Regions from separate parts of the Aquincola sp. J276 genome, predicted to be linked through region 3. Evidence: predicted binding sites of a transcription regulator. Region 3 holds the regulator's gene; each other region holds the start of a gene.

Region 1 (3,204 bases), 170 kb from region 3:
GGTGTCCTGGTAGCGGCTCAGCAGGTCGGTGATGTCGAGGCCGAAGAACAGCTCCTGCAGCCTGGCCGGGCGCTCTTCCACGCGGTACTCCAGGCCGCGGATGTCGTCGAAGGCCAGCCGGTGCCGGCGGCCGCGGTGCTGCACCTCCAGCCGGCGTTCACGCGGGTAGATGAGGATGGCGCCGGCCGAACCCTCGATGCGCACCAGCGCCGTGCCCTGCAGCACGCGCTTGAACCAGCCCACCGGCTGCGCGCGGAACACCGCCACCCAGAAGGTGTCGGCCAGCACGGCGAAGGCCAGGCCCAGCAGCAGGCCGGCGAGGATGGAAAGCGTCAACAGGCGGACGGAGGTGCAGCGGGTGGCGCGCAGGCTACCAGGGGCGGCCGCACCATTGGCGCTCGCAGGGCACGCCGTCGGCGTCGCCGTCCATCTGCGTGTCGGGGCAATGCCGCAGGAAGTACGTGGCTTCCTCGCACGAGGTCATCTGGGTGCACTGCGTGCGCCCGTCGCAGCGAAAGCGCGATGGCGCGGTGCCAGGCCTTTCAACGCTGGCCGTGGGCACCAGCGAAGGGCCGCTGCGCTGCAGGTTGTGCTGGAACGCTCGCCAGCCGTAGGCGGCCAGGCCCAACAGCAAGGCCGTCACCAGCAGCGCCTGCATCAGCCGGGGCAGGCCACGCCGGCCCTGCGTGACGGAGGCTGGTGCACGCCGCGCCGCGCCCGGCCGCCCGATCGCCTGGCGCCATGCACGCACCGCCTGCGGCTTGCCGTTGGCGCCCGTGCCCGGCTCGTAGGACAGGTGCTCGCCGACGGTCGGTCGCGAACCATCGGCCGGAAAGGCGCTGATGTGCACGAACAGCGCTGCCCCGCCGTGGGTGGGGGGCGATGAAGCCGTAGCCGCGTTCGTCGTTCCAGGACTGCAGCTTGCCGACGTGTTGCATGGGCGATGTGTGTGTGCAGTCGGGACCGGCCGATGCTAGGGGCCCGCCAAACGGCCGGTCAATGCGCCCGGCCATCATTTGCCCTTGCGCGGCCGGCTGATGCAGATCAAGCCGACTTGCCGCCCGCGCACCTAGGCTTGGCCCCCAACAAGTCATGGGCCTCGGCGCACCGCCTGCAGGTGCAGCCGCCCGGCCCAGGGAGCAGGGCCGTGCAGTCATCGCCATCGTCGTCGTCGTCCAGCCTGGCGCCCAGCTCGCCCGAGGACCGGCTCGACATGCTGGTGCGCGCGGCCATCGCCCGCGCCACGGCGTCGCTGTCACCGGCGGCGGTGATGCTGGCGGGGCTGGACTGGGCGCTGCACCTGGCGGTGTCGCCCGGCAAGCGCATGGCACTGGCCCGGCTGGCCTGGGAGCAGGTCGACGAGTTGCTGCACCTGCTGCGCAGCGGCGCGCCCGCGCCGTCGGCGGCACCGGACCGTCGCTTCGCCGCGCCGGCCTGGCAGCAATGGCCGTTCCATCTGTTGCAGCGCAGCTTCCTGATGCAGCAGCAGTGGTGGGCCGCGGCCACGCGCGGTGTGCGCGGGGTCGATCCGCATCATGAGGAGATGGTGGCCTTCATCGCCCGCCAGGGGCTGGACATGCTCTCGCCCGGCAACCAACTGCTCACCAATCCGGTGGTGCTGCAGCGCACGGCCGACGAGGCCGGCGGCAACCTGCTGCGCGGCTGGCTGCATGCCGTGGACGACCTGCGGCGCCTGGCCACCGGCGCACCGCCCGCGGGCACCGAGCGGTTCCGCCCCGGGCACGAGGTGGCCTGCACGCCGGGCCGGGTGGTGATGCGCAATGCACTGTGCGAGCTGATCCAGTACGCACCCGCCACGCCGCGGGTGCATCCGGAGCCGGTGCTCATCGTGCCGGCCTGGATCATGAAGTACTACATCCTCGACCTGTCGCCGCACAACTCGCTCATCAAGCACCTGGTGGACCAGGGCCACACGGTGTTCTGCCTCTCATGGAAGAACCCCGGCGTGGCCGAGCGCGACCTGGGCATGGACGACTACCTGCAGCACGGCATCCACGATGCGCTGGCCGCGGTCAACGCCATCGTGCCCGGCCGGAAGGTGCATACGGCGGGTTATTGCCTGGGCGGCACGCTGCTCGCCATCGCCGCGGCCGCGATGGCACGCGACGGCGACGAGCGGCTGGCCACGCTGAGCCTGTTCGCCGCGCAGACCGACTTCGCCGAGCCTGGCGAGCTGGCCCTGTTCATCGATGAAAGCCAGGTGAGCCTGCTGGAAGCGCAGATGGCGCAGACCGGCTACCTCACCGCCAACCAGATGGCCGGCGCCTTCCAGATGCTGCGTTCCTACGACCTGCTGTGGTCGCGCATCGTCAACGAGTACCTGCTGGGCGACCGTGCGCCGATGAACGACCTGATGGCCTGGAATGCCGACGCCACCCGCATGCCGGCGCGCATGCATGCACAGTACCTGCGCCAGCTCTTCCTGCACGACGACCTGGCCCACGGCCGCTACCTGGCCGGCGGCAAGCCGGTGGCGCTGAGCGACCTGACGCTGCCCGCCTTCGTGATGGGCACGCTGACCGACCACGTCGCGCCCTGGCGCTCGGTCTACAAGCTGCACTACCAGACGGTGTCGGAGATCACCTTCGTGCTCACCAGCGGCGGGCACAACGCCGGCATCGTCAGCCCGCCGGGCCATCCGCACCGCAGCTACCAGCTGCGCTGCCATGCGGCCGGCGCGCCCTATGTGTCGCCCGACGCGTGGGCGGCCGAGGCGCCGCGGCAGGAAGGCTCCTGGTGGCCCGCCTGGCTGCAGTGGCTGCAGCAGCGCAGCGGCGCGCCGGTGGCGCCGCCCGCAATGGGCGCACCGCGCCAGGGCTACCGCACGCTCGGCGATGCCCCGGGCCGCTACGTGCTGCAGATCCCTTCCTGACTGAGGACCGCCCATGACCTCGACGCGCTTGCAGGTGGGCGACACGCTGCAGCTCACCGTCACCGCCCGCAGCGACGACGGCCTGCGCATGACGCTGCAGTGCGAGGCCGCCGCGGCGGCCACCGTCGTGCCGCCATCGCCCACGCTGCCCGCCCTGCGCCCCGGCCCCTCTGGTGCGCAGGGCGTGCAGCGGCTGCTCGACCATGTGCGACCGCTCGGCGCCATCCGCATGGCGGTGGTGCACCCGTGTGATGCGCTGAGCCTGCGCGGCGCGCTGGATGCGCAGGCCGCCGGGCTGATCGAGCCGGTGC
Region 2 (3,204 bases), on a different contig from region 3:
CGTTTCGCCTTTTTCCACCGCGCGGCCCACGCGGCTCATCGGGCGGGTGGCCACGCGCACCGCATGGCCGGCCTGGCGTGCCTGTGCCTCGCCCAGGCCCACGCGGCCCAGCGGCGGATCGGTATAGAGCGCATAGCAGTCGATGCGGTCGCTCACCCGGCGGCCCGCACCGGACAGCAAGTTGTCGGCCACGATCTCGTAGTCGTTGTAGGCGGTGTGGGTGAAGGCGCCGCGGCCGTTGCAGTCGCCCAGCGCCCAGATGCCGGGCACGCTGGTGCGCAGCTCGTCGTCCACGCGGATGTAGCCACGCTCGTCGGTGGCCACGCCGGCCGCCTCCAGCCCCAGGTCGTCGGTGTTGGGCCGGCGGCCGGTGGCCAGCAGCACATGGGAGGCCAGCACCTCGTGCGCGCCGCCGGCGTCGTCCAGGCCCACCACGATGCTGCCGGTGCTGGCTGGGTCGCCCTCGGCGGGCCGCAGGCGCAGGCGCTGGGCGCCGGTGCGCAGCACGATGCCTTCGGCGCGCAGGATGTCGGCGATGGCCTGGGACACGTCCTCGTCCTCCCGGCCCAGCAGTCGGGGCGATTTCTCCAGCACCGTCACCTGCGCGCCGAAGCGGCGGAACATCTGCGCGAACTCCAGCGCGATGTAGCTGCCGCCGATTACCACCAGGTGCCGCGGCAGTTCGTCCAGTTCCAGGATGCTGCTGTTGGTCAGGCAGCGCACGCTGTCGATTCCGGGCAGGTCCGGCACCACCGCGCGGCCGCCGACGTTGATGAAGATGCGCGGCGCTTCCAGCGTCTGGCCGTCCACCGCCACCGCGGTGGGCGAGACGAAGCGGGCATGGCCCTGCACCACGGTGCAGCCGGGCTGATCGCGCAGCGAGTGCTCCACGCCGCGGCTGGCGTCGCGGGCCACCTTGTCCTTGCGGGCCTTCACCGCCTTCATGTCCACCTGCACCGTGCCGTCGATGCGCACGCCGAAGTCCGCAGCGCGGCGGGCCAGGTGCGCCGCATGCGCACTGGCCACCATCGCCTTGGTGGGCATGCAGCCGGTGTTGACGCAGGTGCCGCCAAAGCGGTGCCGCTCGATGATGGCCACCTGCTGGCCGGCCGCCGCCAGCCGGGTGGCCAGGGCGGGCCCGGCCTGGCCGGTGCCGATCACGATGGCGTCGAAGCGCTTGGACATCCGGCCTCCTGGTGCGCCGCCGTGGCACTGTTGATCGTGGTCAAGCCGCTGGCGGGCCTGCGGGCCTAGCCTTGCGTGTTCCCCGAATGCTCCCACAGTTACATGATGATTCCTGCTTCCTGCGGTGGTGCCCCCGCGGCCATTCCGCACCGCAAGGAGATCCGCGCCTGGATGGCGCCGATCGCCTCGCGCAGCACCCCGCTGGCCCTGGCCCTGACCCTCGCCGACCTGCTGTTCTTCCTGCTGTCACTCGGCATCGCCGTGCTGGCCTCGCATCCCGCGGTGCAGCTGCTGGCCGGCAGCGTCACCGGCTTCGTGATCGCGCGGCTGTTCATCCTGGGCCATGACGCCTGCCACCAGGCCTTCACGCCGCACCGCCGGCTCAACCGCTGGCTGGGGCGCCTGGTGTTCCTGCCCTCGCTGACGCCCTACAGCCTGTGGGAGGTGGGGCACAACGTGGTGCACCACGGCTACACCAACCTGAAGGGCTTCGACTTCGTCTGGGAGCCGCGCACGCTGGCCGAATATCAGGCCCTGCCCCGCTGGCGCCGCGCGCTGGAGCGGGTGTACCGCAGCGGCTGGGCGCCGTGGCTGTACTACCTGGTGGAGATCTGGTGGGCGCGCATGCTGTTTCCCAGCCGGCGCCACATGCCCACGCGGCGTGCCGTGTTCACCGCCGACGGCCTGCTGGTCAGTGCCTTCGCTGCGCTGTGGGTGGCTGCGCTGGTGGCGGCTGCCGATGCCACCGGGCAGTCGGCCTGGTGGCTGGTGTCGGCGGGCTTCGTGCTGCCCTTCGTGGTGTGGAACGGCTTCATCGGCTTCGTGGTGTACGTGCACCACACCCACCAGGGCGTGGCCTGGCACCAGGACAAGAAGCGCTGGGCCGCGGCGCAGCCCTTCGTGTCGACCACGGTGCACCTCACCTTCCGCTCGGCCATGGGCAGCGCGCTGCACCACATCATGGAGCACACCGCCCACCATGTGGACATGAGCGTGCCGCTGTACCGCCTGAAGCGTGCGCAGCGGCTGCTGGAGCAGCGCATGCCCGGGCGCATCGTGGTGCAGCCCTTCTCGTGGCGCTGGTACGTGCGCACCGCCCGCGCCTGCAAGCTCTACGACTACGAGCGGCAGTGCTGGACCGACTGGCACGGCCGCGCCACCAGCCCCCCAGTGGCGGCCTGACGCGGCATCAGCGCCCGGCGCGCTGCAGCACCTGCCGCACCTTGCGCGCCAGCGCCTCGGCGGTGTAGGGCTTGCTCAGCAGGTCCACGCCGGCGTCCAGCCGGCCGTTGTGCACGATGGCGTTCTCGGTATAACCCGAGGTGAACAGCACCGCGATGCCGGGCAGCCGCTCGCGTGCCTTGCGCGCCAGCTCCGGGCTGCGCAGCGGGCCGGGCATCACCACGTCGGTGAACAGCAGGTCGATCGGCGTGCCGCTCTCGATCACGCCCAGCGCACTGGCCGCGTCGCGCGCCTTGAGCACCCGGTAGCCCAGGTCGCCCAGCATCGAGACCACGGTCTCGCGCACCTCGTCGTCGTCCTCCACCACCAGCACCGTCTCGCTGCCGCCCTGGGGCCCGCTGTCCATCCGGTCCACCGGGCGGTCCTCGGCGCGCAGCGCCCGCGGCAGGTACAGGCGCACCGTGGTGCCTTCGCCCAGCTCGCTGTAGATCTTCACGTGGCCGCCGGACTGCTTGACGAAGCCATAGACCATGGACAGACCCAGGCCCGTGCCCTTGCCCTCGGGCTTGGTGCTGAAGAAGGGCTCGAACACCCGCTCCAGCAGCTCGGGCGCGATGCCGCTGCCGGTGTCGCTCACCGCCACCATCACGTACTGGCCGGGCTGCAGGTCCTCGTGGACGCGGGCGTAGTCGTCGTCCAGCATTGCATTGCCGGCCTCGATGGTCAGGCGGCCCGGGCCGTCCATCGCGTCGCGGCCGTTGATGGCCAGGTTGAGGATGGCGTTCTCCAGCTGGCCGGGGTCGACGAAGGTGTTCCACAGGCCGCCGGAGCTCACCG
Region 3 (3,204 bases):
CGGCTGTGGTGCGGCTATGCCTGTCCGCAGACGGTCTACACCGAGATCTTCCTGTGGGTGGAGCACCGGCTGGAGGGCGAGCGCGGCGCCCGCATGAAGCTCGATGCCGGCCGCTGGAACGTCGAGAAGCTGTGGCGCAAGGGCGGCAAGCACGCCATCTGGCTGGCCATCGCGCTGTGGACGGGCTTCACCTTCGTCGGCTACTTCACGCCCATCCGCACGCTGTGGGCCGAGGCCTTCACGCTGACCTTCGGGCCGTGGGAGTGGTTCTGGGTGCTGTTCTACGGCTTCGCCACCTATGGCAACGCCGGCTTCATGCGCGAGCAGGTGTGCAAGTACATGTGCCCCTATGCCCGCTTCCAGAGCGCGATGTTCGACCATGACACGCTGATCGTCAGCTACGACGAGAAGCGCGGCGAGCCGCGTGGCAAGCGCGGCCGCGATGCCGACAAGGCCAGCCTGGGCGTGGGCGACTGCATCGACTGCGGCCTGTGCGTGCAGGTATGCCCCACCGGCATCGACATCCGCAACGGCCTGCAGTACGAATGCATCGCCTGCACCGCCTGCATCGACGCCTGCAACGGCGTGATGGACAAGATGCACCAGCCGCGCGGACTGATCCGCTATGCCACCCAGAACGCGATGGCGCTGGACGTGCAGGCGCCCGGCCAGCTGCTGCGCCGCATCGCGCGGCCGCGGGTGCTGGTGTATGGCGCGGTGCTGCTGCTGATCTCCGGCGCGTTCATCGTCAGCCTGATGCAGCGCTCGCCACTGAAGGTGGACGTGGTGCGCGACCGTGCCTCGCTGGCGCGCATCGTCGACGAAGGCCGCATCGAGAACGTCTACCGGCTGCAGCTGATGAACGCCAGCAGCGAGGTGCAGCGCTACCGGCTGGCGGTCAGCGGCATCGAAGGCGCGCAGCTGGCCGAGCATGCGCCACTGGTGCTGCAGCCCGCCGAGGCCCGCTGGTTCGTGCTGCAGGTGCAGCTGCCGCCGCAGGCCGCGCAGTCGCTGGGCAGCGGCGCGCATCCTCTCCGCTTCCAGGTGGTGTCCGAGCCAGGCAGCCTGCCGGCCGACGTCACCGAGAAGTCCACCTTCGTCGTTCCGCGCTGAAACAGGCGCCCGAGGACCCGTCATGAAATCGCTCGATGTGCAACCCGTGATGCCCTGGTGGCGCGTGCCCGCCGTATGGCTCGTGGTGGGCGGCCCCGCCGCGGTGGTGGTGGCCGGCATCGCCACCGCGGTGATCGCGGTGCGCGGCGCCGACCCGGTGGTGGCGCCTTCGGCCATTCCGCGCGCCGTCACGCAGCTCACGGTGGACACGCCGGCACCGGCCCCGGCGCCGCGGCAGGCGCCCGCCGAGCCCGAGGCCCGGCCGTGAGCTTCGCGCTGCGCGCCGTGCTGATCGGCTGGCCGGCCTTCGTGATGGCCGGCGTGCTGGAGATGCTGGTGTTCGCGGTGGTCGACCCCGCCTCGCTCACCTGGTTCGGCCACGAGCCGATCGGCTGGAGCCACAGCGCGGTCTACACCGTCACCTTCCTGATCTTCTGGGCGGTGATCGCCACCGCCGGCGCCATCACCCAGCTGCTGGGCGAGCCGGTGCTCAGCAGGTCGACGCGTTGACCAGCTTGCGCAGGCCTTCCTGATCGGCGATGCGGATATGGCGCTGCTTGACCTCCAGCAGCCCTTCCTCCTGGAACTTGGAGAAGGTGCGGCTGACTGTCTCCAGCTTCAGGCCCAGGTAGCTGCCGATCTCCTCGCGCGTCATGCGCAGCACCAGGGCCGAGGCCGAGAAGCCGCGCGACTGCAGCCGCTGCGTGAGGTTGAGCAGGAAGGCGGCCAGCCGCTCCTCGGCCCGCATGCTGCCCAGCAGCAGCATCACGCCGTGGTCGCGAACGATCTCGCGGCTCATGATCTTGTGGAACTGCCGCTGCAGGTCGGTGAACTCGCGCGACAGGTTCTCCAGCTCGCTGAACGGGATCACGCACACCTGCGAGTCCTCCAGCGCCACAGCATCGCAGTTGTGGCGGTCGGTGCTGATGCCGTCCAGCCCCAGCAGCTCGCCGGCCATCTGGAAGCCGGTGACCTGGTCGCGGCCGTCCTCGGCCGACACGCAGGTCTTGAAGAAGCCGGTGCGCACCGCGTAGAGCGAATGGAAGGCATCGCCGGTGCGGAACAGCGCCGCGCCACGCGGCACGTTGCGGCGCGCATCCACCAGGGTGTCCAGGCGCTCCAGGTCGGGTTGAGAAAGGCCCAGCGGCAGACACAGCTCACGCAGGTTGCAACTGGAGCAAGCCACCTTGAGTGGCTCGATGCGAATGGTAGGTGTGGGGCTATTCACTGCTTAGCCGTCCTGGTTGAGCTCAGTCAAGGATTGTTGCGCGCCCGCCCTCGCAGGCAGTTGCGCCACATCAAGCACGCCAGGCCGGTCCTCCGGCAAAGTTGAATGCGATGAACGCGATCGGTACCACTCTTCGCACCGCCCCCTGGACACCGAGTTGCTGCGCCGATTCGACGTGCCGGGGCCACGGTACACCTCCTATCCTACGGCTGATCGCTTTATTGAAGCTTTCGGCGCTGATGCCCATGCCAATGCGCTGCGGCTGCGCTCGGAAGCCAGCGTGGGCGGGGGCCAGCCGCTGTCGATCTACGTGCACGTGCCGTTCTGCGAATCGGTCTGCTATTACTGCGCCTGCAACAAGGTCATCACCCGCCGGCATGAGCGCGCAGTGCCCTTTCTGCAGGCCCTGGCCGCCGAGGTGGCGCTGCATTCGGATGCGCTGGGGCGCGGCCAGGCGGTCTCGCAGGTGCACCTGGGCGGTGGCTCGCCCACCTTCCTGAACGACGAGGAACTGGCGCAGCTGATGGACCTGCTGCGCGCGCACTTCCGCATCGTGCCGGGGGCGGAGCTGTCCATCGAGATCGACCCGCGCACCGTGGACGCGCAGCGCCTGGCCGCACTGCGCGGCATGGGCTTCAACCGGCTGAGCTTCGGCGTGCAGGACTTCGACGCCCGCGTGCAGCAGGCGGTGCACCGGGTGCAGCCGCTGGAGATGGTGCGCGGCCTGATGCAGTCGGCCCGCGCGCTGGGCTTCAATTCCATCAACGTCGACCTGATCTACGGCCTGCCGCAGCAGACCCAGCTCAGCGTGGCCACCACCATCGCGCAGGTGATCGAACTCCAGCCCGACCGCATCGCGCTCT
Region 4 (3,204 bases), 2.3 Mb from region 3:
GCGACGGCACCGAGCACTATGCAGGCCGCCTGCGCCATGGCCTGGACGACGGCCTGCGGCACGACGAGCGCGACAGCGCGCGCATCGCGCAGCTGCGCGCCGAGGCCGCGGCACTGCAGCGCACGCCGCGCCGCGCCAAGTCCGGTGCCAACGTCACGCAGATGCATTACGCCCGCCGCGGCATCGTCACGCCCGAGATGGAATACGTGGCCCTGCGCGAGAACGGCAAGCGCGAGTGGATGGCCGAGTACCTGGCCGATGCGCAGCGCGAGCAGCGCCTGGCCGGCAACGGCATGGGCGCGCGGCTGCCCGCCGTCATCACGCCGGAATTCGTGCGCGACGAAGTGGCCCGCGGCCGCGCCATCATCCCGGCCAACATCAACCACCCCGAGGTGGAGCCGATGGCCATCGGCCGCCACTTCAAGGTGAAGATCAACGCCAACATCGGCAACTCGGCCGTCACCAGCAGCATCGAGGAAGAGGTGGAGAAGCTGGTGTGGGCCATCCGCTGGGGCGCTGACAACGTGATGGACCTGAGCACCGGCCGCCACATCCACACCACGCGCGACTGGATCCTGCGCAACAGCCCGGTGCCCATCGGCACCGTGCCCATCTACCAGGCGCTGGAGAAGGTGGGCGGCGTGGCCGAGGACCTGACCTGGGCGCTGTACCGCGACACGCTGATCGAGCAGGCCGAGCAGGGGGTGGACTACTTCACCATCCATGCCGGGCTGCGGCTGCCGTTCATCCACCTCACGGCGCAGCGGCGCACCGGCATCGTCTCGCGCGGCGGGTCGATCATGGCCAAGTGGTGCATCGCCCACCACCAGGAGAGCTTCCTGTACACGCACTTCGAGGAGATCTGCGAGATCATGAAGGCGTACGACGTGAGCTTCTCGCTGGGCGATGGCCTGCGCCCCGGCAGCGCCGCCGATGCCAACGACGAAGCGCAGTTCGCCGAGCTGCGCACGCTGGGCGAGCTGACGAAGCTGGCCTGGCAGCACGATGTGCAGACCATGATCGAAGGCCCGGGCCATGTGCCGATGCACCTGATCCAGGCCAACATGGACGAGCAGCTGAAGCACTGCCACGAGGCGCCGTTCTACACGCTGGGCCCGCTGACCATCGACATCGCGCCGGGCTACGATCACATCGCCAGCGCCATCGGTGCCGCGATGATCGGCTGGATGGGCACCGCGATGCTGTGCTACGTGACGCCCAAGGAACACCTGGGCCTGCCCGACCGGGAGGACGTCAAGCAGGGCATCGTCGCCTACAAGATCGCGGCGCATGCAGCCGACGTGGCCAAGGGCCATCCGGGGGCGCGGGCGCGCGACGATGCGCTGTCGAAGGCGCGCTTCGAGTTCCGCTGGACCGACCAGTTCAACCTGGGCCTGGACCCGGACACCGCCCGCAGCTTTCATGACGAGACGCTGCCCAAGGACGCCAGCAAGGTGGCCCACTTCTGCTCCATGTGCGGCCCCAAGTTCTGCTCGATGAAGATCACGCAGGAGGTGCGCGAGTTCGCGGCCCGGGGCATGGGCGAGAAGTCGGCCGAGTTCCGCGCCGCAGGCGGCGAGCTGTACGTGCCCATCCAGCCCGTGGGCTGAGCGCCACGCCGCCGCAGCCGCGTGCTTGACCTGCATCAAGCGGCCGCGGCGGTGCAGCACGGCGGGGTGGCGGCTTTGCGCTGGCTCAAACGGGCGTGCGCCACCGCGCGGGGGTAATGAGGCACGGGCCGCACAAGCCCGGCCCTCTACATCCCTCAAGGAGCTCACATGAACAAGCGCTGGAACGCGCTGGCGCTCGCCGCAGCTGCCACCCTCACGATCGCCGCCGTGCCCGCTGCCGCCCAGGCGCAGGACACCGGCAACTGGATCGTGCGTGGCCGCGTGCTGCATCTCGACTCGGCGGACAAGGACAGCACTGGCCTCGACCTGAGCCTGAAGAACAAGACCTTCCCCGAGGTCGACATCACCTACTTCTTCACGCCCAACATCGCGGCCGAGCTGGTGCTGACCTACCCGCAGAAGCATGACCTGCGCGCCGGCGGCGACAAGATCGGCACGCTGAAGCACCTGCCGCCCACGCTCAGCGTTCAGTACCACTTCACCGGCCTCGGCTTCCGGCCCTACCTGGGCGCGGGCATCAACTACACCCGCTTCTCCAGCCTGGACCTGCCTGCAGGCGTGGACATCGACCGCAACAGCTGGGGCCTGGCGCTGGGCGCCGGCGTCGACGTGCCGGTGGGCAACGGCTGGCTCGTCAACGTCGACGTGAAGAAGGTGCAGATCCGCACCGACGTATCCGCCGGCGGTGCGGACCTGGGCCGCTTCAAGGTCGACCCGCTGCTGTTCTCGGTCGGGTTCGGCAAACGCTTCTGACCTACCGCCGGTGATGCGGCCCCTCCCGGCCGTACACCTCGGTGGGCAGGCCTTCCATGCGGGCCTTGAGCTGCAGCGCCAGGAACTGCGAGTAGTGCCGCGACTGGTGCAGGTTGCCGCCGTGGAACCACATCTGCGGCTGCGCGGTGGGCTTCCACATGTTGCGCAGCTCGCCTTCCCATGGGCCGGGGTCTTTCGTGGTGTCGCTGCCCAGGCCCCAGCACTTGCCCACCTGGTCGGCCACCTCGGGTGACACCAGGTCGGCCAGCCAGTTGTTCATCGAGCCGTAGCCGGTGGCGTACACCAGCAGGTCGGCCGGCAGCTCGGTGCCGTCGGTCAGCGTGACCGAGCGTGGGTTGATGCGCTCGATGTTGACGCCGCTCCTCAGCTTGATGCGGCCATCGGCCACCAGTTCGGACGCGCCCACGTCGATGTAGTAGCCCGAGCCGCGGCGCAGGTACTTCATGAACAGGCCCGAGCCGTCCTCGCCAAAGTCCAGCAGGAAGCCGGCCTTCTCCAGCCGCGCATACAGGTCGGCGTCGCGCTTCTTCATCTCCTCGTACACGGGGATGTGGAAGGTGTGCATGATCCTGTACGGCACCGAGGCGAAGATCAGGTCGGCCATGTCGGTGCTGATGCCGTTCTTCAGCGCCTGCTCGGAATACAGCCCGCCCAGCGCCAGCTCCATCAAGGAGGCCGAGGGCGCAATGTGGGTGGACGAGCGCTGGATCATCGTCACGTCGGCGCCGTTTTCCCACAGGTCGGCGCAGATGTCGTGGGCCGAATTGTTGGAGCCCAGCACCACCGCGTGCTTGCCGGC

The links. The regulator FNR, encoded in region 3, switches genes on or off when oxygen is low (the NO sensors DNR and NnrR bind a similar motif). The targets are predictions, from matches to a motif close to TTGATNNNNATCAA.
Region 1: LRS14_RS00580 (PHA/PHB synthase family protein) is a predicted target of FNR. The motif match lies at 1,035-1,048, and genes of this name have one in related genera.
Region 2: LRS14_RS28515 (fatty acid desaturase) is a predicted target of FNR. The motif match lies at 1,216-1,229, and genes of this name have one in related genera.
Region 4: LRS14_RS11630 (OmpW family protein) is a predicted target of FNR. The motif match lies at 1,636-1,649, and genes of this name have one in related genera.

Annotation. Positions count from the first base shown of each region.
Region 1 is NZ_JAJONC010000001.1:112,350-115,553, forward strand. Features, by position in the region: gene LRS14_RS00570 (hypothetical protein) at 1-336, opposite strand, end outside; gene LRS14_RS00575 (excalibur calcium-binding domain-containing protein) at 371-850, opposite strand; gene LRS14_RS00580 (PHA/PHB synthase family protein) at 1,214-2,893, shown strand; gene LRS14_RS00585 (bifunctional enoyl-CoA hydratase/phosphate acetyltransferase) at 2,907-3,204, shown strand, end outside.
Region 2 is NZ_JAJONC010000002.1:2,289,800-2,293,003, forward strand. Features, by position in the region: gene LRS14_RS28510 (FAD-containing oxidoreductase) at 1-1,185, opposite strand, end outside; gene LRS14_RS28515 (fatty acid desaturase) at 1,288-2,367, shown strand; partial or broken gene LRS14_RS30500 (ATP-binding protein) at 2,390-3,204, opposite strand, start outside.
Region 3 is NZ_JAJONC010000001.1:281,728-284,931, reverse strand. Features, by position in the region: gene ccoG (cytochrome c oxidase accessory protein CcoG) at 1-1,113, shown strand, start outside; gene LRS14_RS01355 (hypothetical protein) at 1,136-1,381, shown strand; gene LRS14_RS01350 (hypothetical protein) at 1,378-1,623, shown strand; gene fnr (fumarate/nitrate reduction transcriptional regulator Fnr) at 1,604-2,320, opposite strand; gene hemN (oxygen-independent coproporphyrinogen III oxidase) at 2,499-3,204, shown strand, end outside.
Region 4 is NZ_JAJONC010000001.1:2,537,918-2,541,121, reverse strand. Features, by position in the region: gene thiC (phosphomethylpyrimidine synthase ThiC) at 1-1,610, shown strand, start outside; gene LRS14_RS11630 (OmpW family protein) at 1,779-2,384, shown strand; gene LRS14_RS11625 (NAD(P)/FAD-dependent oxidoreductase) at 2,386-3,204, opposite strand, start outside.